DNA from 4 places in the Arthrobacter sp. SLBN-112 genome. Region 3 is predicted to be linked to each of the others. Evidence: predicted binding sites of a transcription regulator. Region 3 holds the regulator's gene; each other region holds the start of a gene.

Region 1 (7,443 bases), 790 kb from region 3:
CGTGGCAACGGGGCGGCAGGTCCGGCGTGAGGGCATGCTGCCCGGTGCTGTCCTGGCGCGGGTGGCCCGGAGCCACCTGAGGGTTGGGAGTTTCCAGTACGCCCGGGCCACGGAAAACATGGACCTCCTGAAGCGGTTGGCGGACCACGCCATCAGCAGGCACTATCCGCTGGCCGCCGAAGCCCCAAACCCCTACCTGGCACTGTTCTCGTCCGTCGTCTCCGCACAGGCCAGCCTGGTGGCCCGGTGGATGCTGGTGGGATTCGTGCACGGGGTCATGAATACGGACAACATGACCATCTCGGGGGAAACCATCGACTACGGCCCGTGCGCTTTCCTGGACGCCTTCAATCCCGCGGCCGTCTACAGTTCCATCGACGTCAGTGGACGCTACGCCTACGCCAACCAGCCGGTCCTTGCTGAATGGAACCTTGCCCGTCTTGCCGAGGCGATGCTCCCGCTCATCGACGAGGACCAGGAGAAGGCCGTTGCTCCCGCGGTGGAGGTGCTCGGCGGATTCCGTGGACAGTACAGCGAGGCGTGGACCGGTGGCATGAAATCCAAACTGGGCCTTGCCGGCGGCAACGGAAGCGACGACGCCGCGTCAGGCGTTGTCGATGATGCGGTGGCCATCCTCAAAGACGGCCCAGTGGATTACACGCTGTTCTTCCGAAACCTCGGCAAGGCCGCCCGCGGCGACCTGCGCCCCGTGCGCGGGATGGTGCTGGACTTAGCCGGTTTCGACGCCTGGGCTGAGCGGTGGCTGGCACTGCAACCCGATGCGGGGCTGATGGACAACGTCAACCCGGCGTACATTCCGCGGAACCACCTGGTGGAAGAAGCCCTCGCCGCCGGCACGGAAGGAGACTTGGCCCCGCTGCACCGCCTGCTCGAGGCCGTCACCGATCCTTTCACCGAGCGGGCCGGGATGGAGCGCTACATGGAAGGGGCCCCGGAGGGCTTCGGCTCGTACACGACCTTCTGCGGGACCTGATCCGCCACGGAATGAGGCCCGCAGCAGGACGACAGGAGGGCGGCAGCCGGAAACCCGGCTGCCGCCCTCCTGTCAGAAGCCGGCTTCGCTGTGCGAAGGCTTAGGCTACGCGGACCACTGAGTAGCCGCTGAGCCAGCTGATGGAGTGCACCTGCGTGGTGTACCCGTTGACGCCGCCGCTCACAACCTGGCCGTTGCCGGCGTACACACCCACGTGGCCCGAGGTGATAATCAGGTCCCCGGGTGCCGGGCTGCCGACCACGCTGCCGTACTGGAAGAACTGGGTGGGCGCCAGATCGCCGACACTCTTGCCCACCGAACGCAGGGCCTTCTCAACCATGGCAGTGCAGTCCTGGCTCACACCGATCTGGCTGTAGGCGGACGCCAGGATGGCGGCCCCGGTCCCGGTGCCGGTGGTGGAAGCCACCGGAGTAGCGGAAGCGTAGGACATGTTCATGCCGGTGTTTGCCGGTGCGGTGGCAGCTGCCGCCTGGACTGGCGCCGCTGCAGGGGCCGGAGCCGGTGCTGCCACGTAGCCTGCACCGGGAATCCGGATCTGGTCGCCGGGGTAGATGATGGACGACAGGCCCAAGCCGTTGGCGGCCAGGACGTCGTTCAGGCTGACCCCGTACGCTGCCGAAATCGCGCCCAGGGTATCCCCGGAAACGACGGTGTGCACGGTTGCTGCCGCGCCAGCCGGAGCAACTGCCGGCGCTGCGGTGGCCTGGACATTAGTTTGCTCCGTGGTGTCCGCGCCAGTCACGCCCGCGTGGGCCGGGGCGCCGACCCCGAAGGCAATGCCGGACGCGGCCGCAACCGCGAGGGCCGGACGGCCCAGCGAACGGGCCTGCGACTTGGCGGTCAGGGCGAGGCCCTCGAGCGCAATGGAACGGGCCGGAGTCGCGCGGTGGCGGGCAGTGGTGAGATTTTTTGACACGGTAGATCGCCTCTCCCATGCCTGCGGGGTGAGCTGTCGGGTTCGGGTTGGAGATACCCGGCCGAACACATCTCCGCGGTGGGCGGAGGAGCTGTCCGACTTAACCCCAAGACCTCAAAAGGTCGTGGAAACTTGGTTCCCCCGTCCCTGCCAGCATGAAAGCGGTTGAATCCCGGTATCAGCGGCAGGGCTCGGCAAACTGATGGGAATGTCCCGTTTTGGGAGGGACACCAGAAGACCATAACCCGCGGACGCCCCAATTGTCACGTTTAGGTAACATACGAGCTTTGTCTCTCGTATTCTGCAAACGATTGGATGTGGCCCTTCCGCCCGGCATCGACCGGAGATTGATCCGGTGGCGGCCCCTCCGGGTAACAAAGCGGGCACGGCCGTCTTTCCGCCCCGGCGTGTCGCCGGTATGCTTCGGGACTATGCCCCTGTTCGTGACCATGCCCAAGTCCCCGCTGATGGGGGGATTGCTCGCCATCGCGGTGGCAGCGGCCACGGTGCTGCCTGCCTCCGCGGACGAGCCTCCACCGCCCGGTGGATACCCGTCCTGGGCTGACGTGCAGCAGGCGCAGTCTTCCGAGGCGGCGAAAGCGGCGGAGATCACCACCATCAACGGGCTGCTGAGCGGCCTCCAAGCCCAATCGGAAGCGGCCGGTGACACTGCCGTCCGGGCAGCCGCGGACTATGCCGCGGCCGACGCCGAGCTTCAGGCGGCGTCAACGCGGCTGGACGCATTGTCCGCCCAAGCCGCCCGCGCCAACGACGAACTGGCCAAGTATCGCAAGGAGATCGGTGCCCTTGCCGTCCAGTCGTACAAGACGGGCGGGACCAATACAGGGTTCTTCGTGGCCCTGGATGCCCTGCAGAACAACAGCGTCCAGGGGCTCAACCTCGTCCAACTGGTGGGCGACAAGACGGCGGCTTTGGTGGACAAAGCTGCGGCCGCCGGCAAAGTTGCCGCGTCACTGGCGGAACAGGAAAAAGCGGCCCGCAGTGAGCGCGAACGCCTGTCCGGGGAAGCAAAAGCCAAACTGGACGCGGCCCGCTCCGCCCAGGACACGCTCGCCCGGCAGGTCAGTGACGAACAGCAGCACAGCAGCGAACTGACCGCCCAGCTGGCCTCGCTGAAGGGAACGACGGCGGCCCTCGAAGGAGAGTACCGACAGGGCCAGGCGGCGCTGGCTGCCTATGAAGCAGCCCAGGAAGCCAAGCGGGCCGCCGCGGCGGAACAGGCCCGCCAGCAGGCTGAAGCCGCAGCGCAGGCAGCCGCGGCCGCAGCCCGGCAGCCCAAACCCGCGCCCGCCGCTCCGGCCGGCAACGCGGCAAACCCCGCCCCGCCGGCCGACCCGGTTCCCGGCAGTCCGCCGCAGCCGGCCGTGCCAAGCCCGCCGCCCGTCGTCGTTCCCTCCGTCCCCGGCGGTGCCGTCAATGATCCGGCCGGTGCCAAGGCCTATGCCTCCGGGCGCCTGGGTGCCTTCGGCTGGGGCCCGGACCAGTTCCAGTGCCTGGCCCAGCTGTGGACCAAAGAATCCAGCTGGCTGACCACCGCCACCAACGCCTCCTCCGGTGCTTACGGCATAGCCCAGGCGCTGCCGCCCGGCAAGTACGCCAGCGCCGGAAGCGACTGGCTGACCAGCTACCGGACGCAGATCGAGTGGGGGCTCGGCTACATCAGCGACCGCTACGGCTCCCCGTGCGGCGCCTGGAGCCATTCGGTAGCCCTGAACTGGTACTGACTGACGCGCTAGGCTTTCCGCATGCCAGATTTCGAACGGTTCAGGATGCTGCTCGAAGACGAACGGGCCCGGCGGTTGGCACTGTTGCCGGCGCTGCGGGCCGATATCGACGCGGCCAACTCGGCGCGCCAAAACTCCAACGTCGACGACGAGCACGATCCCGAAGGCGCCACGATCGCCTTCGAACTCTCGCAGGCCTCGGTACTGTTGAAGCAAAGTTCAGCCGGGCTGGACCAGGTGGAGGCAGCCCTGGCCCGCCTGGCCAACGGTACCTATGGAACCTGCGCCGTCTGCGGCGAGCCCATCTCGGACGGCAGGCTCGAAGCGCGGCCGTGGACCCCATTTTGCATCCGGCATGCGTCCGCGGGGCGGGGGCGATGACCGAAATGACCGACGTCGCCGCGGCTGCTGACTTCATCGACCGGACCCTCCGGAACGAGGGGGCCTGGTACCGGGCCGACGAGGTGGGCAACCGGCTGGGCGGGGCACTGGCCTCCTACGGATCTTCGATCGGTGCAGTCCGCGGCACCGTCCGGGACGCCATCCGGAAGTTCAAGGACATGGGCCACGACGCCACGGTAATGCTGGCCTCCGCCCTGTGGGGCCAGCCGAAGCCCGGCTCACGGCCGGTCTTCGAACGCCGCCTGGCCGCCGTGGTACTGCTGCAAACGAACGTGCGGTTGCTGCGGCACTCGGACCTGACCCGGCTGGAGGGCTTCCTTCGCTCGGCCCAGGCGCCCGACCTGGCCGAGCCCCTGGTTTCTGACGTCCTGGTACCCCTGCTGGCCGGCCTGGGCGGCCGCGAACGCCAGCGGGCCTCCGCCGTCCTGTCGCGATGGCGCGAAGACCCGGACCCGCAGCTCCAAACCGCAGCAGGCCAACTGGAAAAAGAGTTGACGCCGTGAACCGCACCCCACAAGGAGACCCCCATGAGTGAACCTTTTGACCTGGAACGATTCGTCACCGCCCAAGAAAGCGGCGGCACCTATGGGCACGCGCTGGCCGAGCTGCAGCTCGGCAATAAGACCGGCCACTGGATGTGGTTCATTTTTCCCCAGATTGCCGGGCTGGGGCAGAGCACCACATCACGCAAGTACGCCATCTCGTCACTGGCTGAAGCCCGCGCCTACCTGGACCACCACGTCCTGGGTCCAAGGCTGCTCGAGTGCGCCCTGGCCTTGACCACCCATGCCGGCCGTTCGGCGTCGGACATCCTTGGCGGAATCGACGCGCAAAAGCTCCGCTCGTCCATGACACTGTTTCTCCGGGCCGCGCCCGGAGAAACAGTGTTCAAGACGGTCCTGGCCCAATATTTCGATGGCGAACCCGACACCGCCACCGATGACCTGCTGGCCGGCCAGGACGCGGCAGAATAACAGGGCACCCGCCGGGGGCCGTGGAAGGATGCTAGGGCGTGGGGCTGCCGCCGTTGACGTTCAGCGTTTCGCCCACCACGTAGCTTGACTCGGGTGAGGCCAGGAAGACGTAAGCGGGGGCCAGCTCAGCGGGCTGGCCGGCGCGGCCCAGGGGAGTGGACTGGCCGAACTCGGGCAGCGCCTCCTTGGGCTGGCCGCTGCTCACCTGCAGCGGGGTCCAGATGGGCCCTGGTGCCACCGCATTCACCCGGATGCCCTTGGGCGCAAGCTGTTGCGCCAGGCCCTTGGTGAAGTTGTTGATGCTGGCCTTGGTGGTGGCGTAGTCCACCAGGGTTGGCGACGGGTTGTAGGCCTGGATGGACGTGGTGTTGATGATGGTGGACCCGGCAGGCAGATGTGGCACGGCAGCCTTGGTCACCCAGAACATGGCGTAGACGTTGGTCTTCAGCGTGTGGTCGAACTGCTCGTCGGAAATGTCCTGCAGGTCTTCCTGGGCAACCTGTTTTCCTGCGTTGTTGACCAGGAGGTCCACCCCGCCCAGCACGGCCACGGCTGTGTCCACCAGTTCGCGGCACGCTGCGGAGTCCTTGAGGTCGCCCGGCACCTTGACCGCCTTGCGGCCTGCAGCCTCAATGATCCCGGCGATGCGCGAGGCGTCTTCCTCTTCCTGGGGCAGGTAGGAAAGCACGACGTCGGCGCCTTCCCTTGCAAAGGCGATGGCCGTTGCGGCGCCGATGCCGGAGTCGGCGCCGGTGACGATGGCCCGGCGGCCCTCCAGCCGGCCCGTGCCGCGGTAGGTTTCCTCGCCCAGGTCGGCCCTCGGCTCAAGCTCTGCGTCAAGGCCCGGCTCAGGCTGGTGCTGCTTGGGTGGGGAGATCTTTTCGTAGGCAGTCACGGGGTTGCGGAAGGTGTACTGGTCAGTCATGGTGGTCCTCCTGTTCGCGCGGGAAGCGGGCTGTTCTGTTGCCCGGGCTACGAAGCAGCCTGTCATTGCGGAAGGGCATTCGACAAAAACTAAGCTTGCTTATGGTTCCACCCTAGGCAATCGAAGCCGGCCTGCCAAGCGCGTCACCGCAGGACTTTCACCAGCCTGACCTCGGCAAGGCGGCCTGCGTCGAGCACCACCTCCATGTAGGTGCAGGCCGGTTGGCGTCGCCGGTCCGTGGGCGATCCGGGGTTCAGCAGCCGAAGGCCGCCCGGAGACACGGTGTCCCACGGGATATGGCTGTGGCCGAACACCAGGACATCGGCGTCGGGGTACAACGCTTCGCACCGAAGTTCGCGTCCATCGGCCTGGCCGGTCTCGTGGACCATCGCAAAGCGGACTCCGTCCAGGGTGGCAGTTGCCGTTTCGGGCAGGCGCCGGCGCAGCTCCGGGCCGTCGTTATTGCCATGGACGGCCAGCAGCCGCTTGCTCCGGCGTTCGAATTCGTCGAGCAGGGCCGCCTCCACCCAGTCGCCGGCGTGGAAAACCACGTCGGCGTTTTCGACGGCGGACCACACCTGTTCCGGCAGGTGCCTGGCGCGTTTGGGTATATGGGTATCGGCGAGCATGAGGAGGTTCAACGGCATACCGGAATCCTGCCATGCGGCCCTGTTCCGGCGTGTCCTCGCGTCGTACTCTGGGGGCGTGGAGGTGATTGCCATGGAGGCAGCCCAAGGTGACCGGATTGTGGTGCGCGGCAGGAACGTGGGGTCCGCGGACCGGCACGGGGTGGTCCTGGAGGTGCGCGGCCCGGGCGGCGGCCCGCCCTACCTGGTCCGGTTCGACGACGGCCACGAAACGGTCATGTATCCCGGCGGTGATTTCGCCGTCGAGCACGGGCAGGGCACCTGACGCCCGGCCGCTTCACCTGTCAAACTGGGGCAATGGATCATTACCCGCCCTCCAGCCTGTCGTCCACACCGCCGCCGCGGACCGGCCCCCGCGATCCCGGCGATGCCTGGGTGGAAGGCGACCGCGGCCGGTTCTGGGGCAGGTTTGGCGCCGCCGGCGTCCTGGCCTGGGATCCCGCCAGGGGAGTCCTCCTGCAGCACCGTGCCGTGTGGAGCCACAACGGCGGAACATGGGGCCTGCCCGGCGGGGCCCTCCATGAGGGCGAAGAGCCGGTCGACGGCGCGCTCCGGGAGGCCTATGAGGAGGCTTCCGTTCCGCGCGGGCACGTGGAAGTGCTCTTTACCTCCGTGCTGGACCATGGCTACTGGTCCTACACCACCGTGGTGGTCCGTGTCCGGGAATCCTTTGAACCGGTGATCAGCGATCCGGAAAGCATTGCCCTGCTGTGGATTCCGGTGGCCGAAGTCCACGGCATGGAGCTGCATCCGGGTTTCGCGGCGTCGTGGCCGGACCTGCTGGCACGGCTGGACGCCGGCGAATCCAGGTAGGCGGCA
Region 2 (7,443 bases), 2.7 Mb from region 3:
GTAGATCGGCGACCCGGAGGACGTCTTGGCCGCCGGGTTCACCACGTCGTTCGCGCCCACCACCAGGGCAACGTCGGTGGTTTTGAACTCCGGGTTGATCTCACCCATTTCCTTGAGCGACTCGTAGGGCACGTTGGCCTCCGCCAGCAGTACGTTCATGTGCCCGGGCATGCGGCCGGCTACCGGGTGGATGGCGAAATCCACCTGGATGCCGCGGGCTTCCAGGGCCAGTGCCAGTTCGGCGGCGGTGTGCTGCCCCTGGGCCACCGCCAGGCCGTAGCCCGGGACGATGATCACGCGCTGGGCATAGCCCAGCAGGACGGCCACGTCTTCCGGTGAGGACGACCGGACCGGACGCTCGCTCACTGCCGTGGATCCCGCCGTCGAACCTCCGCGGAACGCGCCGAACAGGATGCCCGCAACGCTCCGGCCCATGGCCGCGGCCATGGCGCGGGTGAGGATGGTGCCCGAGGCGCCCACGAGCGTGCCGGCCACCACCAGCAGGACGTTGCCCAGCACTACGCCGGACGCCGCGACGGCCAGGCCGGTGAAGGCGTTCAGCAGCGAGATGACGATGGGCACGTCTGCGCCGCCCACGGGCAGCACCAGCAGCACGCCGGCGGCGAGACCCAGGACCAGCAGCAGGACGGCAAGGGGCAGCGAACCCGAAAGGACCACCGCGACGCCGGAGGCCACCGCCGCCAGCAGCACCACCGACATCACCACGGGGAGCCCTGGGAACACCACCGGCCGGGTGGTCATCAGCTCCTGCAGCTTGGCGAAGGTGATGCCAGAACCGGCAAAGGAAACGGCCCCCACCAGGAGCGTGAAAACGATGGCCACGCGGACCCAGGGATCCGCGGTGTGGCCCAGTTCCAGGAGGGCCACCAGGGCGGCAGCGCCGCCGCCCACCCCGTTGAACAGGGCCACCAGCTGCGGCATCTGCGTCATCCTGACACGCCGGGCCACGGGGGCGGCCACGGCGGAGCCCACCACGATGGCGCCCAGGATCCACGGAATGTTGTCGAGCCGCGCGGACAGGAAGACCGTCACGACGGCGATCACGGCACCCAGCGCGCCCACCAGGTTTCCGCGGCGGGCGGTGCGGGGTGAACTGAGTCCGCGCAGCGCCAGGATGAAGAAGACGGCGGCGGCCAGGTACAGCAGGGCGGTCCAGACGGGATCGAGGATGCTCATTTGCTGCCGGCCTTGGGCTGCCCGGCGTCCTTTTTCGCGTGGAACATGTGCAGCATCCGGTCCGTCACCACGAACCCGCCCACCAGGTTGGCGGTGGCGAGGACGACGGCGAGCAGCGCCACCGCCAGGACCCACGGGTCCGCTGCCTGGCCGGCCACGATGATGGCACCCACCAGGATGATCCCGTGGATGGCGTTCGCGCCGGACATCAGCGGCGTGTGCAGGGTGCTGGAGACCTTGGACACCACTTCGAAGCCGACGAACACCGCCAGCACCGTAATGGTCAGCAGGGCTGTCCCGTCCATCAGAGCGCTCCGTCCTGCCGGGCCACGGCTGCTGCGCCGGTCCGTGCCGCCAGAAGGTCTGCGGTTGGCTGGTGCCGCACCACGCCGTCGTGGGTCAGGCAGGCTCCGGCCACCACTTCGTCCTCGAAATCCAGGGCCAGGGTGCCGTCCCGGACCATCAGCGCCAGCAGGTTGGCCACGTTCTTGGCGTACAGGCGGGAGGCGTCGGATGCCATCGCCGAGGCCGGGTCCTTCAGGCCCACCAGGGTGATGTGCCCGGACCCGTCGGCGGTGGGGATGGGAATGTCCTGGCCGGGCACGGATCCCTCCACGTTCCCGCCGGACTCCGCGGCGAGGTCGACGACGACCGATCCCGGGCGCATGCCCTGCACCATCTCGCGGGTCACCAGGAGGGGCGCGGGACGGCCGGGGACGGCCGCCGTCGTGATCAAAACGTCCGATTGGGCGACGTGCGGTGCCAGCAGCTGGCGCTGCCTGGTGCCGGCGTCGGTGCCCAGCTGCCGGGCGTAGCCGCCGGCCGCTTCCGCCGTTTCAAGGTCCAGCCGGATGAAGGTGCCGCCCATGGAGGCCACCTCGTCAGCGGAGGCGGGCCGGATGTCGTTGGCGAAAACCCTGGCTCCCAGCCGCTTTGCCGTCCCAATGGCCTGCAGGCCTGCCACACCGGCACCGAGGACCAGGATGCGGGCCGGCGGGATGGTCCCCGCGGCGGTCATGTACAGGGGAAAGAACCGGGGCAGCCTGATGGCCGCTTCGAGCACGCAGCGGTAGCCGGCCACCAGTGCCTGCGAGGTCAGCGCATCCATGGACTGGGCCCGGGAAATGCGGGGCACCAGCTCCAGGGCGAAGGAGGTGATGCCGTTGTCCGCGAGCGCCTGCACCGTGGGCAGTTCGGACAACGGCGATCCGAGCCCCACAGTGACGGCTCCCCGTTTCAACGCCGCAGCGGTGTCCGGGTCCAGCGGGCGGACGTGGGCCAGGATATCGACGGCGCCGAAGTCCAGGTCAGGGACTACTGCCGCGCCCGCCTGCCGGTAATCATGGTCGGAGTGGCCTGCGGCGGTCCCGGCCGCGGTTTCGAGCAGGACGTCCAGGCCCATTCCGGTCAGCTGCCTGACGGTGTCCGGAGTGGCGGCCACGCGCCGCTCCCCCTCCCGGCGTTCCCGCGGAATGCCCAGTTTCACCCGCAGACTCCTCTTCCTGAAGGGCGTTGCAGCGGCTCTGCTGCACGCAGTTGGCTTGAGTCTAGAGCCCTGCGGGCCGCGGCGGGAGTAGGGCGGCCGGCTTGGATGGCAAAGAGTTACCTCGCGGCGGCGCCGGCTGATCCGCCGTAATCGAGGGCAATCCGCCGCGCGGCTTCCAGCAGTTCGGGGAGGACTGTTGCTTCGATGTCCTGGGCCGCGGCACGGTGGGTCTGCAGGGAAACGTTGGCCGCAGCCACAACCTCGTGTCCGCGCATGACGGGAACGGCCACGCCGCGGAGGCCTTCCTCGAGTTCCTGCGAGACCATGGACCAGCCTTTTCGTCGGGTTGCCTCCACCTCGGCCCGCAGGTCCTCGACGCTGCCGAGGGAGCGGTCGGTGAAACGGTGCAGCTGGACCGAACGGAGATAGTCATCAAGCCGGGCTGCGGGCAGGCCGGCAAGCAGGACACGGCCCATGGAGGTGGCCCAGGCCGGGAAGCGGGTGCCAACGGTGATGGAAACGCTCAGCAGCCGCGGTGACGGCACGCAGGCCACGTAGACCACGTCGCCGCCGTCGAGGATGCACAGGGCGGTGGTTTCGTTCAGGTGCTCCGCGAGTTCCTTCAGGTGCGGCCCGGCCACCCTGGGCAGCGTCAAGCCGGCCAGGTAGGAGCGGCCGATGTCGAGGGACCGGGGTGTCAGTTCGAAAGCGGACCCTTCGGCCCGGACGTAGCCAAGATCGGCCAGGGTCAGCAGGAACCGGCGTGCGGAGGCGCGCGTCATGTCCGTCGCGGCTGCCACCTGGGAAACGGTGAGCCGTTGCTGGTCCGGCGTGAAGGCGAGCAATACGTCGAAGGCCTTCTCCACCGACTTCACAAAGTAGCCTGCCTGCTCCTCCATGGGCGTTGCGGTTTCCTCTCCGGACGTCGGTGGCGCACCGCTCAGGTTTGCCGGGTTTCAGCGCCTGTCCGATCATATCGGGGGCGGCTGTCAGGACGCCTTCCGGAGATGCCCGAGCGTTTCCTGCAGCAGCCCGCGGGCCCGCCCGTCCAGGCCCAGCAGCGGGACCATGGCCACGGCTTGCTCGCGGAGGTGGTCCCATCCGTCGATGTACCGGAGCCCCATCCCGCGGGCCCGGGCCACGCTTGCCGTGGTGTGGCGGGCGTACACGAAGTCGTAGAGCATGGCGTCCGGCGCCAGCGGGCCGCTGCCCCACGCGGGGCCGTCCGAGCTGCCCTTTCCGATGGGGGTGGCGTTGACCACCAGGGATACGTCGCCGGCGAGGTCCTGCGCCGCAAGCCATGTGACGGTCCGTGTATCAATGCCAAGTTCCAGGCCAAGCTCCATCAGCTCTTTGGAAGCCCGGGGGTCCTGGTCCGTGATGGAGACGGCACCCACGTTTCCGCGCAGGGCGATCAGTGCCGCCCGCGCCGCTCCGCCGGCCCCAAGTAGCAGCGCATGCCGGTGGGAGACGCCGTCCAGCAGCACCTCCACCGCAGTGATGTCGGTGTTGTGCCCCGCCAGTTCCCTGCCCTCCTTGACCAGGAGGTTGCAGGCGCCGCTCAGCCGGACCGGGGCGGTCACGCGGTCCGCGGCCTCAGCTGCCCAGTGCTTGTGCGGCATGGTGATGTTGGCCGCCAGGATCCCGGGTTCCAGGAGCCTGCCGCGGGTCCGGGCCAGGTCGCCGCCCGCCGGGACGTCCCAGGGTTCATAGGTCCAGCCAGTGCCCAGTTCCTGCAGGACGGGATTCCACAGATCGGGAGACATGGCCGTGGATGCAGCCGACCCGATCAGGATGAGGCGGGATGCCTCCACAGAAGGATTCCTCATAACGCACCTTTCGCGCAGTGCCATTGTGATTGGTCTCACTCGCTAGTATCCTCGATTCAAACGCATATCGCACACATGTTCGGTATACGCACAAAATCAAGAAATTCACGCTCCCTTCAGCGCGGAAGGAAATCCCATGACAGACATCGCAGCAGGCTCGCAGGCCCAGTACATACCTGACGCCCAACGCCGCCTCAAGCGCGCCAGGAAGGCAGCGCTGGCCGCCTTCCTGGGCGGCGCCCTGGAGTATTACGACTTCTTCATCTACGCCACCGCGGCGTCGCTGGTGTTCTCGAAGATCTTCTTCCCATCGGGCGACCCGACCATCGCCCTGCTGGCCTCGTTCGCAACGTTCGGCGTCGCCTACGTCGCCAGGCCGTTCGGCGCCGTGGTGTTCGGCCACCTGGGTGACAAGATCGGACGCAAGAACACGCTGGTGCTCACCCTGGTGCTCATGGGCAGCGCCACGTTCCTCATCGGCGCCCTGCCTGACTTCAATGCCGCCGGCTACTGGGCGCCTGCCCTGCTGGTACTGCTCCGCCTGATGCAGGGCCTTTCCGCGGGAGCCGAGACAGCAGGCGCTTCGGCGCTCTCCACCGAGGAAGCACCCGAAGGCCGGCGCGGCTTCTTCGCCAGCTTCTCAATGAGCGGCATTTCCTTTGGGATCGTCCTGGCCTCATTGGCCTTCCTGCCGGTGGCCGCCATGAGCGAGGCAGACCGGCTCGCGTGGGGCTGGCGGATCCCTTTCTGGCTCTCCATCGTGGTGCTCATCGTGGCGTACCTGGTGCGCCGCTCGCTGGAGGAACCAGAGGTCTTCGAGGAAAAGCAGGACCATGGCGAACTGGTGAAACTGCCGTTCGCCAAGATGTTCCAGACCCATCCCGCGCAGTTCTTCCAGGTGGCACTGATGTCCTTCGAGACGGTCACCAACACCTTCATGCAGTCGTTCGGCCTGGCCTACGCCGTGTCGGTAGGCGTTCCCGCGTCCACCATGCTGTGGGTCAGCATCGTGGGCAACGTCCTGGCGATTGCCACCCAGCCACTGACTGCCCGCCTGTCGGACTCGTTCGGCCGCCGCCCGATCTTCATCATCGGGGTCCTGGGCTCCGGCATCATGATCTTCGTCTACTTCTCCGTGATCGCCACCGGAAACATCCCGATGATCTTCCTGACCAGCACCCTGATCACCGCCGGAACGTACGCCATGTCCAACGCGATCTACCCGGCATGGTTCTCCGAGCTCTTCAATGTCAAGGTCCGCTACTCCGGCATGGCAATCGGGCTCCAGATCGGCATCCTCTGCGCCGGCTTCACCCCACTGCTGGGAACCGCCCTGGTAGGTGCGGAGAAGGCCAACTGGGGCCCGGCAGCCTGGATTGTCGCGGCGTCATCCATCCTGGCGGTAGCGGGTGCATGGTGGGCCCGTGAAACCGCCAAGACCCCGCTGCGGGAACTCGGCAACCCGGTCAGGTAGCGCCTGGGCCGCCCGGACAAAGGTGGGGCCGACGACGGGACGCACCTCCCGCCGTCGGCCCCACCCTTGTCTGCTGCCGGACGCCCTACTGGCCGGCTGCGCCCGTAGGCGCGGCGGCCGGGGCGGTAGCGCCGTTATTGCCGCCGCTGCGTCCCTGGCCGGGCGTTTGGGTGCCTGGGTTGTTGCCGGTTCCGGCCCCGGCGCGGCCATTGGTTCCCTGGAAGTTGCCCACGTTGGTCCGCCCGCCCCGGGCGCCCAGGTCAAGCTGCTTCTGCACCATCGAGCCGCCGAAGAACCCTGCCACCACCAGCAGGACGCAGGCCAGGATCTTCGTGGTGCGGCCGGGCGTGTACCGCTTCCTGGGAATAAAGGGCTCGTCGTTGGCCTGGACCTCGGCCGGCTGGTCCGGGAAGGGCCCGTGGTCCTCGCCGGGGGGCGTCAGGGGAACGGGAGCCGGCAGCGCTTCGGTGACGGCAGCGGTGTCCGGGCTGTAGGGGCTGTAGGGGCTGGAGCTGTTCACGGGTTTCCTATTCATAGCGGAGGGCATCGATGGGCCGCAGTTTCGCGGCCTTGTTGGCGGGGTAGACCCCAAAAACCAGTCCAATGACGGCCGAAACCGCCAGGGACAGCCAAACTGTCCAGGCCTGCACCTCGGGTTGGACGCCGAGCACGGGGAACGCGCTGCCCGCAAAGCCGACGGCGATCCCCGCCACCCCGCCGATCACCGAGATCACCAGGGATTCGATCAGGAACTGGGTCACGATGCTGCCCCGGGACGCACCGATGGCCTTCCTGATGCCGATCTCCCGGGTCCGTTCCGTCACGGTGACCAGCATGATGTTCATAACGCCGATCCCGCCGACCAGGAGGCTGATGGCAGCCACCGCCCCGAGCAGGATGGTCAGTGTCTGGGTGGTGTTGGTGGCGGTGGTGAGAATCTGCGCCTGGTTGCGGACCTGGTAGTCCCGGTTGGTGGAGTCGACGTGGTGGCGGGCGTCCAGGATCATCTGGATCTCGTTTTGCGCCTGGTTCATGACGTCCGCGGAGGCAGCCTGCACCGTGATCGACGCCAGCGTGGGCGCGTAGCCGGTGAACTTATTCTGCGCGGCGGCGAACGGCACCACCACGATGTCATCGGGATCGTTCAGGCCGGTAGATCCTTTGACCGCGAGCACGCCGGACACCGTGAAGTTCTGGCCGTTCAGCTGGATGGTCTGCCCCACCGCGGAACTGGTGGCTGCGCCGAAGAGGTCGCTGGCCACCGTGTTTCCGATGACTGCCACCGGGTTGCCTGCCTGCTGGTCGGCTTCGGTGAAGAACGCCCCGGACGCCATGGTGCTGTTGGTGATATCGAAGTACGAGGATGTGGTCCCGAGGAAGCTCGCAACGGAGTGGGTGGCGCTGGTGTACGTTGCGGTGACGCCCTGCGCCTGGACGATCGGCGCCGTCCGGGCCAC
Region 3 (7,443 bases):
TCTGCCAGGACGCCCAGGGATTGCCGGACGACGCTGAAGATGGGCAGCGTGAGCAGGCCACCGACGAAGACCAGCGGAAGCAGCCACTGGTAGGAGACGTGCGGCACGACGGACCAGATGATTGATTCCGAGATCACGGACGGAATCAGTGCCGTCCGCAGGCCCACGGTGTCAACGCGCCGGCCACGCCAGGGCGCGCCAAGGGCAATGCCAATAGTCATCACCGCCGCGGCAGCGCCGGCCGCGGCGTAGCCCTGGCCCAGCGTCAGGACGATGTGAAGCGTGAGCAGGACTCCGGCGGCCGAGTGCGGGATACGGGCGACCATGCCCACCAGCAGCAGCCGGCGGATTGGCCGGACGGCAAGCAACTCCCGGTAGAGAGCGAAATTCACGACGCGATCCTTCAGGGTCTGCCCTGGCGCGGGCGGGGGTCACCCATCCGGCTGGCAGTTAGTCGGGAGCGCGCCTGAGTTTAATTTCCAGGGAATCGACGCGCTCCCCAAACAATACATTCCGGGACCACTCCGCCTGCAGGCCGGCCACCAGTTCCTGGACCCCTGCCGCGTCCAGGCCGTCCTCAAGGTAGAGCACCACCTGGAGTTCGGGTCCGGCGCCGCCGCCGGGAACCACCGTGCCGTCGGCAGCGCCGGCGGCCACTCCGCTGCCGGGCAGGAGTTCGATGCCGCGGACCGCGGGGAACCCGGAGGCGGCACGGCCCAGTTCGCCGGCCAGCTCACGGTCCTCGTAGGAGGGGATCCAGTCATGCTGCTTGGCCAGGGCCCAGACGGCCGGGCGGCGGACCACGAATGTGAGGTCGGCCCCGGGGTCCAGCACCAGGAGTTCGGCGCCCTCCGCGACGGCAGAGAGCGCGGCCCGGGCCGCGTACACCGCAACCGGCCGGGCCTCGGGGTGCCAGGCTGACAGCGCGGCTGCCGAGGTGAACGCCGGGAGCGCGGTCCGGCCGTCGGCGGCCTTCAGCGTGACCAGGGCCATGTCCGCCTGCTTGTCGGCGTGCAGCCCGTGCTCCGTTTCCGCCTCTTCGGCCAACTGCGCCACGATGGGGATGAACACCCGGGCCGTCGCCAGGGCGGATACCACGCCGGCTTCGCCGCCGCTCCCCTGCCGGAGCGCGGCAACGGCGGCGAGGTAGCCGGCGTCGGCTGTGCCGTCGTCGTCCTCGAAGTTGTGGATTTTGGCGTCCTCACCGGCAAGGCTGCGCCCGGCCCAAGGCTGGCCCGCGGAATCCCCGGCCCCGCCTGCCCCTGCGAGGGCTGCGGCGATATGACCTGGCAGTTGACGGGCTGCGGGACGTCCCTGCTCCTCGGCGTTGGACATTGAATGGATCTTCCGGGCCTAGCGACGGCCGGCGACGTCGAGGGCTTCGGGCAGCGTGAATGCTCCGGCGTACAGGGCTTTGCCCACGATGGCACCTTCCACGCCCAGCGGCACCAGGGAGCGGAGGACTTTCAGGTCATCGAGGCTGGAGATGCCGCCGGAGGCGACCACGGGCTTGCCGGTCTTCTCCACCATCTGGCGCAGGAGTTCAACGTTGGGTCCCTGCAGGGTGCCGTCCTTGGTCACGTCGGTCACCACGTAGCGGGAGCAGCCGGCCTCCTCGAGGCGCCCCAGCACCTCCCAGAGGTCCCCGCCTTCCTTGGTCCAGCCGCGGCCGGCCAGCGTGGTTCCACGGACGTCCAGTCCGACGGCGATTTTGTCGCCAAAACGCTCGATGGCCCGGCGGGTCCACTCCGGATTTTCCAGCGCAGCGGTGCCCAGGTTGACCCGGGCAACGCCCAGGTCCAGGGCCGCTTCGAGGGTCTCGTCGTCGCGAAGTCCGCCGGAGAGCTCCACCTTGATGTCCAGCCGGCCTACGACGTCGCGGAGCAGGTCCGAGTTGGAGCCACGCCCGAAGGCTGCATCCAGGTCCACCAGGTGTACCCATTCGGCGCCTTGCTGCTGCCAATTCAGCGCCGCGTCAAGGGGCGTCCCGTAGCTGGTCTCGCTGCCGGCCTCGCCCTGGACCAGCCGGACGGCCTGGCCGTTGACGACGTCGACGGCTGGCAGCAGTTCAAGGACCGGCAGGTCATGTGCGGTGGTCATACTCATCCTCAGTGTTGGTGCTTCGGGGCAGGGGCAAGGGCGATCCGGCCGGCTGGAACGGCGCCGGCCGGCGGGGTCAGCTGGCGGGCAGCGTGAGCAGGTAGGCGGCCAGCAGCGACATGGCGGCCAGGACGTAGAACGATACCTGGGTCCACAGTGGCTTGTGCTGCTGCCGGAACGAGATGCCGCCGCCAATCAGGATGCCGGCGAGGCCCATCAGGAGTACGGACCACATCTAGGCGCCGCTGCCGGCTTCGGCCTGGGCGGCGCCGTGGCCGGTTTCTCCGGTGGCGGGCTTGCGGAGGTTTTCCACCCAGTTGCGCAGGAGCCGGGCGCCGGCGTCGCCGGACTTTTCGGGGTGGAACTGGGTTGCGCAGAGCGGCCCGTTCTCGACGGCGGCGATGAACGGGCCGCCGTGCTCGGACCAGGTGACCAGGGGCGGCGCCATCCGTGGCTGGATCACGTCGAAGTTCCACTCCTGCACACCGTAGGAGTGCACGAAGTAGAACCGTTCGTTTTCGACGCCGGCGAACAGCTTGGAGCCTTCGGGCACCTTGACGGTGTTCCAGCCCATGTGCGGAACAACCTCGGCGCGCAGCGCCTCCACCTTGCCGGGCCATTCACCGATACCTTCGGCTTCGGTGCCGTGTTCCACGCCGGCTTCGAAGAGGACCTGCAAACCCACGCAGATGCCCAGCACGGGGCGGCCGCCCGCCACCCGCCTGCCGATGAGCCGGATGCCGTCCACGGCCTTGAGTTCGCGCATCACGGTTTCGAATGCGCCGACGCCGGGCACCACCAGGCCGTCGGCGTTGAGCACGTCTTCCGGTTTGGCGCTGAGGATCACCTCCGCACCGGCGCGCTCCAGGGCGCGCACGGCGGAGCGGACGTTCCCGGACCCGTAGTCGAGTACCGTCACCGTGGGCTTCCCCTCGGGCGACGGGAGCTTCCGCGACGCGGCGGGATCGATGATCGCCCCGTCCTTGAGGACCTGGCCGCTCACAGCGCACCCTTGGTGGACGGGATGCCCTCGACGCGGGGATCGGGTTCGACGGCGGCGCGCAGGGCGCGAGCGAAGGCCTTGAACTGCGCCTCCACGATGTGGTGCGGGTCCCGGCCGGCCAGGACGTTCATGTGCAGGCAGATGCCGGCGTGCAGCGTGATGGCTTCAAAGACGTGGCGGGTCAGGGAGCCGGTGAAGTGGCCCCCTATCAGGTGGTACTCCTGGCCCGCGGGCTCACCGCCGTGGACCAGGTAGGGGCGGCCGGACACGTCCACCACCGCGTTGGCGAGGGCTTCGTCCAGCGGCACGGTGGCCTCGCCGAACCTGCGGATCCCGGCCTTGTTCCCCAAGGCGGTCCGCAGGACTTCGCCAAACGTGATGGCCACGTCCTCCACGGTGTGGTGGACGTCGATGTGGGTGTCGCCGGTGGCCTTGACGGTCATGTCGATCAGCGAGTGCTTGCACAGTGCGGTCAGCATGTGGTCGTAGAACGGCACCGAGGTGTCGATATCGGACACGCCCGTTCCGTCGAGGTTGATCTCCACGAGGACGGAGGACTCGCTGGTGGCGCGCTCCATGCGGGCGGTCCGGGCCGCAGCCGTGTTCGATCCGGTTGAACTCATGGTGAAGGATCCTTAGTGGGAGAAGGAGTGGTTCAGGGCGTCCAGCGCCGCAGTATCAAGTCTAGGCGGGAAGCGCGGCGCGGCCGGCAAGAATGCGTTCCAGGGACGTGAGGAAGGCTGTGGTTTCGGCCTCAGTGCCGGCCGTGACCCGCAGGTGGCCGGGAATTCCCACGTCGCGGATCAGCACGCCCGCATCCAGCAGTTCCTGCCAGACCTGGTGCGGGTTGTCCAGGCCGCCGAAGAACACATAATTGGAGTCGGATGCGGCCGGTTTCAGCCCCATCCTGGTCAACTCCGCCACAATACGGTCGCGCTGCTGCTTGATGTCCCGCACATCGGCCATCAGCGCTTCCCGGTGTTCCAGGGCTGCCAGCGCCGTGGCCTGCGTGATGGCGGACAGGTGGTAGGGCAGGCGTACCAGGCGCAGGGCATCGGTGACCTCCGGGGCCGCGGCCATGTAGCCGAGCCGGGCACCAGCGAGGGCGAACGCCTTGCTCATGGTGCGGGATACGATCAGCCGCTCCCTGCCGGGCAGCAGGGTCAGTGCGCTGGGGGTGCCGTCGTGGGCGAACTCGTGGTAGGCCTCATCCACAATGACGATGGTCTGGCTTGCGGTACCGGCCTCGTAGACAGCCTCCACGACGTCCAGTCCCAGCCCGGTGCCGGTGGGATTGTTCGGTGAGCAGAGGAACACGATGTTCGGCTGCAGTTCCCGGACCTGGCGGGCAGCGGATTCTGCGCTGAGGTCGTAGCCTTCCGCCCGGACACCGGTGATGTATTCGGTGTCGGTGCCGCTCGCCAGCAGGGGGTACATGGAGTACGTGGGGCGGGAAGCCCAGCGCGGTGCGGCCGGGGCCGCCGAAAGCCTGAAGAATCTGCTGCAGGACCTCGTTGGAGCCGTTGGCGGCCCACAGGTTGGTTTCGTCGAGGCCATGGCCAAGGTATTCCGCCAGGGCCTTGCGGAGATCGGTGAACTCCCGGTCCGGGTAGCGGTTGAGGCCTGCGGCGGCCTCCGTCACGGCGGCGCTGATGGCGGCGCGTACATCCGCGGGTACGCCATGGGTGTTCTCGTTGACGTTCAACAGAATGGGGACGTCCAGTTGGGGTGCCCCGTAGGGCGTCAGCCCGCGAAGGTTACTGCGGAGGGGTAGCCGGTTGAGGCGTTCTAGCTGGTCGTTCACCTGACCAGTTTAGTTGCCGTGGCAACTACCGGAAAATGTGACACCTTTGGCAGGCTTCCGGCGCGGCCCGCAGGAGGAGCCGAAGGAAGCCGGCGCGGGGGTCCAGCGTCGGTGGCAGGGCAGGGCAGGGCAGGGCCGCGGCCACGTTGCGGCGACCACTCAGCGGCGGGTCAGTGGCTGGGGACGAAGAGTTGCTGCCCCGGCAGTACGGCACCGGCGGACAGATTGTTGAGCTGGACAATGTCCGCCATCACGTCGCGTGCATCGCGGTCCGGAGCTACGGCACCGGCGATGGACCACAGGGACTGGCCGGGCTGGACGGTTACCGTCACCGTGGGCGTCACGGCGAGGTCTGCGGCGGAGTCGGAAGCCTTGGCCGGGGAGTGGAAGAGCCCCGCCAGTGAGAGCAGCAGCACCGCGAGGAGAATGAGCGGCACTCCCACCAGGACGATCCGGCCGCGCCGGGTCAGCCGCAGTGGCGCGTGGGACGACGCGCGGCCGGCGCTGGTCCGCCGGCTGCCGGACATGTGGTGTTCCCCGCTGAGGAACTGCGGCCGCGAAACGTGGGTAAGAGTTAAAGCTGACATGAACTGAGCCCTCCTGGACCTGCCGTGCTGCCCGGGTGTCCGTCCCCGCGCCGCCCTGCCCCGTCCTGCCGGAATGCCTACTCTTCCGGCCAGGTCTTCGAACAAGCCATGCACTGGTTAGAACACATATTCGAACTTTGCTTACTAAGTTTTAGCACCTATCAACGAACAATGTCGAGACTCGCTAGAACAAATGTTTGAAAAAGCAATGTGGCTGGCCTAGCTTGGAAACCAAGAACAACCACCACTGAAGTTGAACAGCAGGGTCTGACAATGACAGCGGCAACCCTTCACTCGGCGCCGGGGACGGCGCGGAGCGGAAGATCCGGCGGCAAGCGAAAGGCATTGGCGAACATGGCAGCAGCAGCCGCCGGGGGCAGGACGGCCCCGCAACCGAAGAAGACTTCCAAGGGGCTTACCCCACGGCAGAAGAAGATCCTGGAGACCATCCAGCGGTCCGTCAATGACAACGGCTACCCGCCCTCGATGCGCGAGATCGGCGATACGGTGGGCTTGGCCAGCCTGTCCAGCGTGACCCATCAGCTGTCCCAGCTGGAGAAGTTGGGCTACCTCCGGCGCGACCCGAAGCGGCCGCGGGCCATGGAGGTGCTCATGCCCCTCACCCTTGATGGCGGCGCCGGGAAGGCCATCGCCGCGTCAGCGCCGCAGACGCCCGGCGGCACCGTGACGGAACTGCCCACCGCGCTGGACACCGCGATGGTTCCGCTGGTTGGACGGATTGCCGCCGGCGGTCCCATCCTCGCCGAGCAACTCGTTGAAGATGTCATGCCGCTCCCCCGCCAACTTGTGGGCCAGGGTGAGCTGTTCATGCTCAAGGTGGCCGGCGACTCCATGGTGGACGCCGCCATCTGCGACGGAGACTGGGTGGTGGTGCGCCGCCAGGCGGATGCCGTCAACGGGGACATCGTCGCTGCCCTGCTTGATGACGAAGCCACCGTCAAGACCTTCCGCCAGCGTGACGGCCACACCTGGCTGCTCCCGCAGAACACCCAATACGAACCCATCCTCGGTGACCACGCCACCATCATGGGCAAAGTGGTTTCGGTGCTGCGGTCCCTCTGACACTTCCTCCGGCTGCGGCAGGTCCCTATCCTGCGGCCTCCGCGCCGAGCCGGGTAAGTGCCGCCAGTGCCTTGCTGCGGTCCGTGGTGGACCAGAACGGCGGCAGCGCGCCCCGCAGGAATCCGGCGTAACGCTCGGTTGCCAGCCGCGAGTCCAGCACGGCCACTACGCCCTTGTCGCCGGTTGACCGGATGAGCCGGCCGGCGCCCTGGGCCAGCCGGATAGCCGCGTGGGTGGCCGAAACGGACATGAAACCGTTGCCGCCGGCCTGGGCAACGGCCCGCGACCGTGCTGTCATGAGGGGATCGTCCGGCCTGGGGAACGGAATGCGGTCGATCACCACGAGCCGGCAGGATCCACCCGGAACGTCCACCCCCTGCCACAGGGACATGGTCCCGAAGAGGCAGGTGTCCGGCTCGTCGGCGAACTGCTTGACCAGGGCGGTCATGGTGGACTCGCCCTGGCAGAGCACCGTCACACCGAGCTTGGGCCGCAGGGCGTCGGCGGCCTCCTCCGCAGCGCGCCGCGAGGAAAAGAGGCACAGTGCACCGCCACCGGATGCTTTGACGAGCGCCTCGAGCTCCTCCAGCGCTTCCGGAGACACGCCACGGCCGGGTTTGGGCAAGTGGCCCGCCACGTAGAGGATGCCTTGTTTGGGGTAATCGAAGGGTGAGCCGACGTCCACGCCAGTCCAGCTGGGAGCTCCGTCGCCTGTCAGTCCCAGTCCTCCAGCTGCCGGTTCGAACGCGGACCCGATGGCCAGGGTGGCTGAGGTCAGCACGACGGTGTGGCCGGCAAAGAGACCTTCCCTCAGCCTCCCGGCAACAGAGAGCGGCGCGATGTTGACCAGGACCGGCGCATTCTCG
Region 4 (7,443 bases), 770 kb from region 3:
CCCTACGCAGCGCAGCTGCTGCGGACCGAGCGCGGCAATGTGGTCCAGGACGTGGCCCTGCAGGCCCTCGATGCCGCCGGCACCGCCTTCCGCCTGCCCGGCAGGCTGGACGCCCTGGCCGGCCGGCTGGAGGAGGGGTCGCTGGAGGTCGCCGTCCCGCGGCTCGAACGGCAGGCAGCCCGGCTGGAAAGGGCTGCCCGGCGCTCTGGCTCGGCCCTGGTCTTCGGTGCGCTGCTGATCGCGGGCGCCATCGTCCGCGCCGACGACCTGGTCTTGGGCAACGTCCTGATGATCGCCTCATCCGTTCCGCTGCTGCACGCCCTCTGGGCGGGGCGCCGGGGCCGTTAAGGCCGGTGCCGTCGTCGGGCGTAACCTAATGGAGGCCTGTCCGCCGGCCGCCATCGACCCCAGGGAGTTCAGCAACAATGCACCATACCGGCACCCAGACCCGCCCGCTGACCGTGGTGCGGCAGGACGTATCCCTCGGCGCGGAACGGGACCTCGACTTCGGCCTGGAGTTGCTGGCCAGGGCCAGGGCCGGCAGCCTCGGCCCCACCCTTCGCCTGTACCGGCCCGCCCCCACCGTCGCCTTCGGGCAGCGTGACACCCGGCTGCCCGGATTCGAGGCGGCCGCCCGGGCCTGCCTGGACAACGGCTTCGAACCCTTGGTCCGGAGGGCAGGGGGACGCGCTGCCGCCTATCACCAGGGCACCCTGGTGGTGGACCACATCGAACCGGACGCCGACGCCGTTGCCGGGTCCAAAGCCCGGTTCGGCTACTTCGGTGAACTCTTTGCACAAGCCCTGCAGAACGTCGGGGTCCAGGCTGCGGTGGGGGAAATCCCCGGCGAATACTGCCCCGGCGAGTTCAGTGTCCACGGAACCGATGCGGCGGACAGCTCCCGCCGGGTGAAACTGGTGGGCACCGCCCAGCGGGTGGTTTCCGGTGGCTGGCTCTTCAGCTCAGTGATTGTGGTGGAGGATTCCGCCCCGATCCGCAAGGTACTCACGGACAGCTACGCCGCCCTCGGCCTCGACTGGAACCCGGCCACGGCCGGAGCGGCCAACGATCTGGTGCCCGGGCTGGATGTGGCGGCCGTGGAGCGGGCCCTCCTGGAAACGTATGCGGGCCACGCCACCCTGGAAACTGCTTCCTTCAGCAGCCTGGGGGCGTGACCCGCATCAGTTCTTCGGCGCGAAGCCGGAGGTCTCCAGCCGTTTAGGCAGCGAGCCTGCTCTGGACCTCGGCGGCCGACGGGTTGGTGGCAGCGGAGCCGTCCGGAAACAGGACCGTAGGCACGGTACGGTTGCCGCCGTTCAGCTGCTCCACGAGTTCGGCAGTGCCGTCAACTTCTTCGATGTTGATTTCCGTGTAGCCGATGCCCTTCGCGTCCAGCTGCTTCTTCAGCCGGTTGCAATAGCCGCACCAGGTGGTGGAAAACATGGTGATGGTGCCGGATTCGGGAGTGAAGTCCACGCGGATCTCCTAAACGTCGCTTGAAAGGTTTCCTTACCGTCAACGGTAGCGCGGCCCCCGGTATTCCCGGGCTTTCCGGAGCTGCGGGGCGCCTGGATGACAGTATGTGGCGCCGGTGGCATGCTGGTGCCATGTGTGGACGCTACGTAATGGCACGCGCCGTGGGGGACCTCCTGGCCGAGTTCGACGCCGAGCTGGAGGATGAGGTGAGCATTCCGCCGTCGTGGAATGTTGCGCCCACCGACGCCGTCCCCATCGTCCTGGAGAGGCTGGTGGATGATGACTCTGCAGGAGCCAGGCAGGTGCGCCAGTTGCATGTGGCCCGGTGGGGCCTGGTCCCTTCCTGGGCCAAGGATCCCGGAATCGGGTCGCGGATGATCAATGCCCGGAGCGAATCCGTGCTGGAGAAGCCGGCGTTCAGGAAGGCAGTGCAGTCGCGGCGCTGTGCCGTCCCCGCCGACGGCTATTACGAATGGAAGCAAGGCCCCGGCAAGTCCAAGCAGCCCTACTATGTGCACCCAGGGAAGGACCATGGGCTGGTTTTCGCCGGCCTGTATGAGTGGTGGAAGGACCCGTCGATTCCTGAAGGGGAACCGGGACGCTGGCTGCTGTCGACCTCCATCCTCACGGCTGACACACCACCGCCCGGGACTGAATCAACGATCTTCGGAAAGCTGACCGAGCTGCACGACCGCGTGCCGCTGCCCATGGACAAGGCCACCATGGAAGCGTGGCTGGACCCGCAGGCTGACGACGCCGCTGCCCTTGTGGACCTGGTGCGGTCCGGGGTCAAAGATGCTGCCGCCGACTGGCACGTGGAGTCCGTGGGCAAGGAAGTGGGCAACGTCCGCAACAACGGACCGGACTTGATCCGGCCGGTGGAGGCCCTGTTCTAGCAGCCCCGCAAGGGTGCGGAAGGCCATCACACGGTGACCGTGCCGGCATCGTCCACGGTCCACGTGGGGTTGTACGCCACTTCCCAGCGGAAGCCGTCCGGGTCCGCGAAGTACCCCGTATAGCCGCCCCAGGGCTGCGTGACGGGTTCGGCGATGATGACGGCGCCCGCAGCCGCGGCCTCTTCCATGACCCGGTCCACGTCCCCCGCGCTTCCCAGGTTGTGGCTCAGGGTGATACAGGGAACGCCGTCCGGCGGGCTGACGACTGCCTCCGCCTGCATCTGCCGGGCGTCCCAGAGGGAGAGCACCAGGCCGTGGTTCACCTGGATGAACAGCACCTCCCCGGCAACCTCGCGGTGGACCGGCCAGCCCAGGCCGTCGACATAGAAGGCCCGCGACCGGTCAACGCTGCTGACACCGAGGGAGATAAAGTCGACTCTTGGCTCCATGCTTCGATACTGTCAGATGATGGCGACAATTCAAGGAAACGATCGGGATGCCCAGGCCGACAAGGAACAGCTCGCAGCTGTCCGGGTTGCCGTTGACGAGGTGGATGAACAGATTGTTACCCTCATCGCCCGCCGCGAACGGCTGATCCGGATCGCCGGCACCCTGAAGGGCGACGACGCCGAGGTGCGGGCCGCTGGCCGCGTTGAGCGGATCATTGAACACGTCCGGGCCGCGGCGGAGAAAAAGGACATCGACCCGGACATCGTCGAGTCAACCTACCGGGCTATGATCTCCGCGTTCATCGAACTCGAACTGAAGATCCATAAGGAAACCAGCTAGGGAACCCTAGAGGGATTCCTCCACCGGCACCCCATGCTGGAACTCCCGTCCGTCGGCTTCGCTGAAGGCTGACAGGACGTGCCCCTTCCCGAGCCCGTTCAAGGCCGTTGCGGGAAAGCTCCCGGTAATGGTGCTCTCCGAGTGGGATACACCGGACAGGTCGTAGTCTTCCTCGATTCCCTGGTCCCGGTTGAACGCATAGCAGGCAATGGCCTCCCCATTCATGAATTCAATGCACAGCCGGCGCTGCGTTGAATAGTCCGGTGTGGCCCCCATTAAACCCACCACATAAGCGCCGGATCCCGGAATAGCGCCATCGATATTGAACGTGGCCACCAGGGTGGAGTCCTGGGTCTTGATGCTTGCCTGCTTCAGGAGTGCGTCATCGGTACTCATGCCATCATCCTGCTCCCTGCTGCACGGTCCGTCCACCCCCGCCTATGTTTTGCCGCCTCCCCGACGTAGACTGGATTTATTCGAACACATATTCGAATATGGCATTTGGGAAGTACCGTCCGGGAGGCGCGCATGGGCATGTTCAGCGAGTCCATTGACGTGGCGTGTTCCGCATCCGGTCAGCCTGAATCGCTGACGTGGGCGGGCAAGGAATATCTCGTCTGCGCTGAACCCGTCCGGTGGTATGAACGCCGGCAGTGGTGGGCAGAAGACGCCAGGGCTCCCTTAGGCAGCGGACCAGGAGTGGTTGACCACGAAATCTGGCGAATCCAGGTGCTTCCTGCTGCCGCGAACCATGCTTCAGAACCCCTTACCCTCGACCTGACCCGGCATGTCAGCAGCGGCCGGTGGCGGCTGCTGCGGATCCATGACGCCCTTCGCCCCAGAACAGCATGAGCTTCACTCACCTCCACGTTTCCACAGCATTCAGCGCCCACTACGGCGTCTCCTGGCCGGAGGAACTTGCACAGGCCGCCGCAAATGACGGCGCCACAGCCCTGGCCTGCACCGATCGGGACGGCCTGTACGGCACCATCAAACACCTCAAAGCGTGCATGGCTGCGGGCATCGACCCCATTGTGGGGGTGGACCTTGCGGTCTTTGACGACGACGGTGACCACCGCACGCAGGTAGCCGGCCGGGTGGTGGTGCTGGCCCGCGGGCACAACAATGGTGCCGGGTACCGTGCGCTGTGCCGGCTGGTCTCCGACGCCCACGCACGGACCTCCGGGAAGGCCGGGGGAACTGTGCCCGTGGCAGTCACCCGTGCCGAACTTGCCTCCCGGACCCTCGACCCTGTGACCCTCAAGCCGGTGCTGACCGTCCTGATTGGTCCGGACTCCGACGTCGGAAGAGCCATGGGCGGGCGGCGATACCTTCGTCCCCGGACGCTGTTCAAACAATGGCTGGATGCCATGCCCGCGGGAACCGTCGTTGCAGAAATCGTCTCCCAGCTCAGCGCACCCGGTTCTCCCCTCAGCACCGCCCATGCAGTCCGCATGCTCCGGCTCGCCGAGGAACACCATGTGCCCGCCGTCCTCAGCAACGCGGTGCGGTACTGCGCTGCGGACGGAGCGCCAACCGCAGATGTCCTGGACTCTGCCCGGACGTTGAAGTCCCTGCCGGAACTTGCAGGGGAACCGCTGCTCCAGCCCACCGGCCAGGGATGGCTGAAAACCGCGGACCAGATGCTCGGCCTGGGCAGGGAAATCATTTCCGCTGCAGGGTATGGGGCCGCCGACCTCAAGCAGCTGATGGCCCAAACTGAGGCGCTCGCCGACCTCTGCCGGATGGACCCCAGCACGGACATGGGGTGGAAGCAGCCCGTGGTGCCGGAGGCCTCAGTCATTGGCATCACCCAGGATCCACACGTTGAACTTATCCAGCGGTGCCACGCGGGAATCGGCAGGCGGTTCCCCGGGATCGGCGGCCGGAACGAAAAAACGATGCTGGCACGGTTGGAGCATGAGCTGGGCATCATCCGGAACCTGGGATTCTCGTCCTACTTCCTGACCGTGGCAGAGGTATCCAGGATGATCCAGGACATGGGAGTCAGGGCGGCAGCCCGGGGATCCGGGGCGTCCAGCCTGGTCAATTACCTGATCGAGGTCAGCCACGTAAACCCCTTGCAGCACGACCTCATCTTTGAACGGTTCCTCTCCAACGACCGCGCCACCCTCCCGGACATCGACATCGACGTCGAAAGCGCTGAACGCCATAACGTCTACCACCAAATTTTCGAACGCTTCGGTTCCGAGCGCGTCACCCTGATGAGCATGCAAAACGGATACCGGGCCCGTGGGGCAGTGCGCGACGCCGGGCTGGCGCTGGGGATGGACGATGACGAAGTGGGGGAGATTGCCAAGCAGCTGTGGCGGTTCTCAGCCAGGAAGTTCCGCGAAGCGCTGCAGGAAAAGCCCGAGCTCCGGGAGTTCGCGGGCCGGGTGGAACATCGCGACGCCGACGGAAACCAGCAGTTGGACCTGCTGGTGGACTTGACCGAGCGGCTGGACCGGCTGCCGCGGCACATCTCGATGCACCCCTGCGGGGTCATCCTGGGGGACGCCACCCTCCTGGACCGCACCCCGGTCCAGCCCAGCGGCCTGGGCTTGCCCATGAGCCAGTTCGATAAACACGACATGGACCCCATGGGAATGCTCAAGCTCGATGTCCTGGGCGTCCGGATGCAAAGCGCCATGGCCTTCGCGGTCCGGGAGGTGATCCGCCTGCACCCGACCAAGGCCGAGGTGGTGGCTGCCGGCCGCCACCCCGCAGGTCCCGACGGCAGCGGACCTGACTACATCGCCGCGAACGGCCGGATCGACCTCAACGCCGTCCCCCTCGACGACGAACCCACCTATGAGCTGATCCGCAGCACCCACACCCTGGGGTGTTTCCAGATCGAATCCCCGGGACAACGGGAACTGATTGGAAAGCTGGCACCCCGGGAATTCAACGACCTCATCATCGACATCTCCCTGTTCCGGCCAGGGCCGATGAAATCGGACATGGTGCGTCCCTTCCTGGAACACCGTCACGGTTTCGCCCCGGAGGTGTACCCGCACCCGGACCTCAAACCGGTACTCCAGGAAACCCATGGAGTGACGGTCTTCCACGAGCAGATCCTCAAGACCTTCCATGTCATGACCGGTTGCGGCCTGGCCCGCGCGGACGAATTCAGGCGCGCCCTCGGCAACGAGGTCCTGGAGGGGGCGGTGGAGGAATTCTTCCGCCGCGAAGCCCGTAACAGAAGCTACTCTCCCGAGGTGGTGGACAAGGTCTGGGGAACCCTCAAAGCGTTCGGCAGCTTTGGTTTCTGCAAAGCCCACGGGGCAGCCTTTGCCGTACCCACATACCAGTCGGCCTGGCTCAAGACCCACCATCCCGAAGCGTTCCTGGCCGGGCTCTGGGAGCACGACCCAGGAATGTATCCCAAGCGGCTGCTGGTGGCCGAAGCCCGGCGGCTCGACATCCCCATCCTGCCGCTGGACATCAACCGCAGCCACGGCGAGTACCGGGTGGAACGGGTGGAGGCAGGCAAGGACCAGGGAAAGCTGGGAATCCGGCTGAGCTTGAACGGGATCTACGGTCTTTCAGCGACTGAATTGAAGCGGATTGTCGCCGGGCAGCCCTACGACTCCCTGGCGGACCTCAGGGCGCGCTCGCGGCTCAGCAAGCCCAGTATCAGGCGCCTCGCCCAGTTGGGGGCCTTTGATTCACTGCACCGTGAAGCCGGAGGGCAGGCCAACCGGGCAGACCTTGTACAGCACCTCCAACAACTCCAAACAGGCAAAGGGGCACGCAAGGGTGTGGAAGTCCTGGATGGCCAACTGTCATTTCCCCTGGGCGATGTTGAACTGCGGAATATCAAACCAGGGCTGCCGGCACCCACCCTGGTGGAAAACGTCAGGGCCGAACTCGATCTCATGGCCGTCGATGTCAGCAGCCACCTGATGGACAGCCACCGGCCATTGCTGGACAGGCTCGGCGTCACCACCGCCGACTCCCTGCTCAGCCTTCGCAATGGCACCGAGGTCCTGGTGGCCGGTGTCCGGGTGGCAACCCAGACCCCTCCGATGCGTGGCGGCAGGCGGGTGGTTTTCATCAGCATCGACGACGGCACCGGCTGCGTGGATTCGGTCTTCTTCCATGAGGCGCAGGAAAGTGCGGGACCCCTCCTTTTTGGTACCCGTTTGCTGCTGATCCGCGGCACCACCCGAAGGACCGGCCCCCGGGGCATCAGCCTGAGCGCGAGCATGGCCTGGGACCTGGCCAGGACAGAGACTTTGCCGTTCCCGGATTCAACACCTCCTCCGGACTCCGGCGG

The links. The regulator LexA, encoded in region 3, represses DNA repair genes until DNA is damaged. The targets are predictions, from matches to a motif close to TCGAACANNTGTTCGA.
Region 1: the regulator LexA is predicted to act here: its motif matches at 1,993-2,008, upstream of QF050_RS13185 (LysM peptidoglycan-binding domain-containing protein).
Region 2: the regulator LexA is predicted to act here: its motif matches at 4,580-4,595, upstream of QF050_RS04345 (shikimate dehydrogenase).
Region 4: the regulator LexA is predicted to act here: its motif matches at 3,638-3,653, upstream of QF050_RS13280 (DUF6504 family protein).

Annotation. Positions count from the first base shown of each region.
Region 1 is NZ_JAUSXY010000001.1:2,806,956-2,814,398, forward strand. Features, by position in the region: gene QF050_RS13180 (protein adenylyltransferase SelO family protein) at 1-994, shown strand, start outside; gene QF050_RS13185 (LysM peptidoglycan-binding domain-containing protein) at 1,095-1,931, opposite strand; cyclic di-AMP (ydaO/yuaA leader) riboswitch at 1,935-2,108, opposite strand; gene QF050_RS13190 (lytic transglycosylase domain-containing protein) at 2,363-3,676, shown strand; gene QF050_RS13195 (TraR/DksA C4-type zinc finger protein) at 3,698-4,057, shown strand; gene QF050_RS13200 (DNA alkylation repair protein) at 4,054-4,581, shown strand; gene QF050_RS13205 (DUF1810 domain-containing protein) at 4,606-5,052, shown strand; gene QF050_RS13210 (glucose 1-dehydrogenase) at 5,084-5,977, opposite strand; gene QF050_RS13215 (metallophosphoesterase) at 6,121-6,624, opposite strand; gene QF050_RS13220 (DUF1918 domain-containing protein) at 6,698-6,889, shown strand; gene QF050_RS13225 (NUDIX hydrolase) at 6,922-7,437, shown strand.
Region 2 is NZ_JAUSXY010000001.1:923,086-930,528, reverse strand. Features, by position in the region: gene QF050_RS04365 (NAD(P)(+) transhydrogenase (Re/Si-specific) subunit beta) at 1-1,197, opposite strand, end outside; gene QF050_RS04360 (NAD(P) transhydrogenase subunit alpha) at 1,194-1,502, opposite strand; gene QF050_RS04355 (Re/Si-specific NAD(P)(+) transhydrogenase subunit alpha) at 1,502-2,683, opposite strand; gene QF050_RS04350 (IclR family transcriptional regulator C-terminal domain-containing protein) at 2,800-3,582, opposite strand; gene QF050_RS04345 (shikimate dehydrogenase) at 3,673-4,512, opposite strand; gene QF050_RS04340 (MFS transporter) at 4,649-5,986, shown strand; gene QF050_RS04335 (hypothetical protein) at 6,072-6,506, opposite strand; gene QF050_RS04330 (ABC transporter permease) at 6,514-7,443, opposite strand, start outside.
Region 3 is NZ_JAUSXY010000001.1:3,592,995-3,600,437, forward strand. Features, by position in the region: gene QF050_RS16710 (MFS transporter) at 1-392, opposite strand, end outside; gene QF050_RS16715 (SseB family protein) at 451-1,335, opposite strand; gene priA (bifunctional 1-(5-phosphoribosyl)-5-((5-phosphoribosylamino)methylideneamino)imidazole-4-carboxamide isomerase/phosphoribosylanthranilate isomerase PriA) at 1,354-2,100, opposite strand; gene QF050_RS16725 (hypothetical protein) at 2,177-2,335, opposite strand; gene hisH (imidazole glycerol phosphate synthase subunit HisH) at 2,336-3,103, opposite strand; gene hisB (imidazoleglycerol-phosphate dehydratase HisB) at 3,100-3,726, opposite strand; partial or broken gene QF050_RS16740 (histidinol-phosphate transaminase) at 3,788-4,907, opposite strand; gene QF050_RS16745 (LysM peptidoglycan-binding domain-containing protein) at 5,078-5,434, opposite strand; gene lexA (transcriptional repressor LexA) at 5,849-6,577, shown strand; gene QF050_RS16755 (ATP-dependent DNA helicase) at 6,603-7,443, opposite strand, start outside.
Region 4 is NZ_JAUSXY010000001.1:2,818,065-2,825,507, forward strand. Features, by position in the region: gene QF050_RS13245 (AarF/UbiB family protein) at 1-348, shown strand, start outside; gene QF050_RS13250 (lipoate--protein ligase family protein) at 426-1,175, shown strand; gene QF050_RS13255 (mycoredoxin) at 1,219-1,476, opposite strand; gene QF050_RS13260 (SOS response-associated peptidase) at 1,626-2,372, shown strand; gene QF050_RS13265 (VOC family protein) at 2,399-2,821, opposite strand; gene QF050_RS13270 (chorismate mutase) at 2,838-3,161, shown strand; gene QF050_RS13275 (hypothetical protein) at 3,168-3,557, opposite strand; gene QF050_RS13280 (DUF6504 family protein) at 3,690-4,013, shown strand; gene QF050_RS13285 (DNA polymerase III subunit alpha) at 4,010-7,443, shown strand, end outside.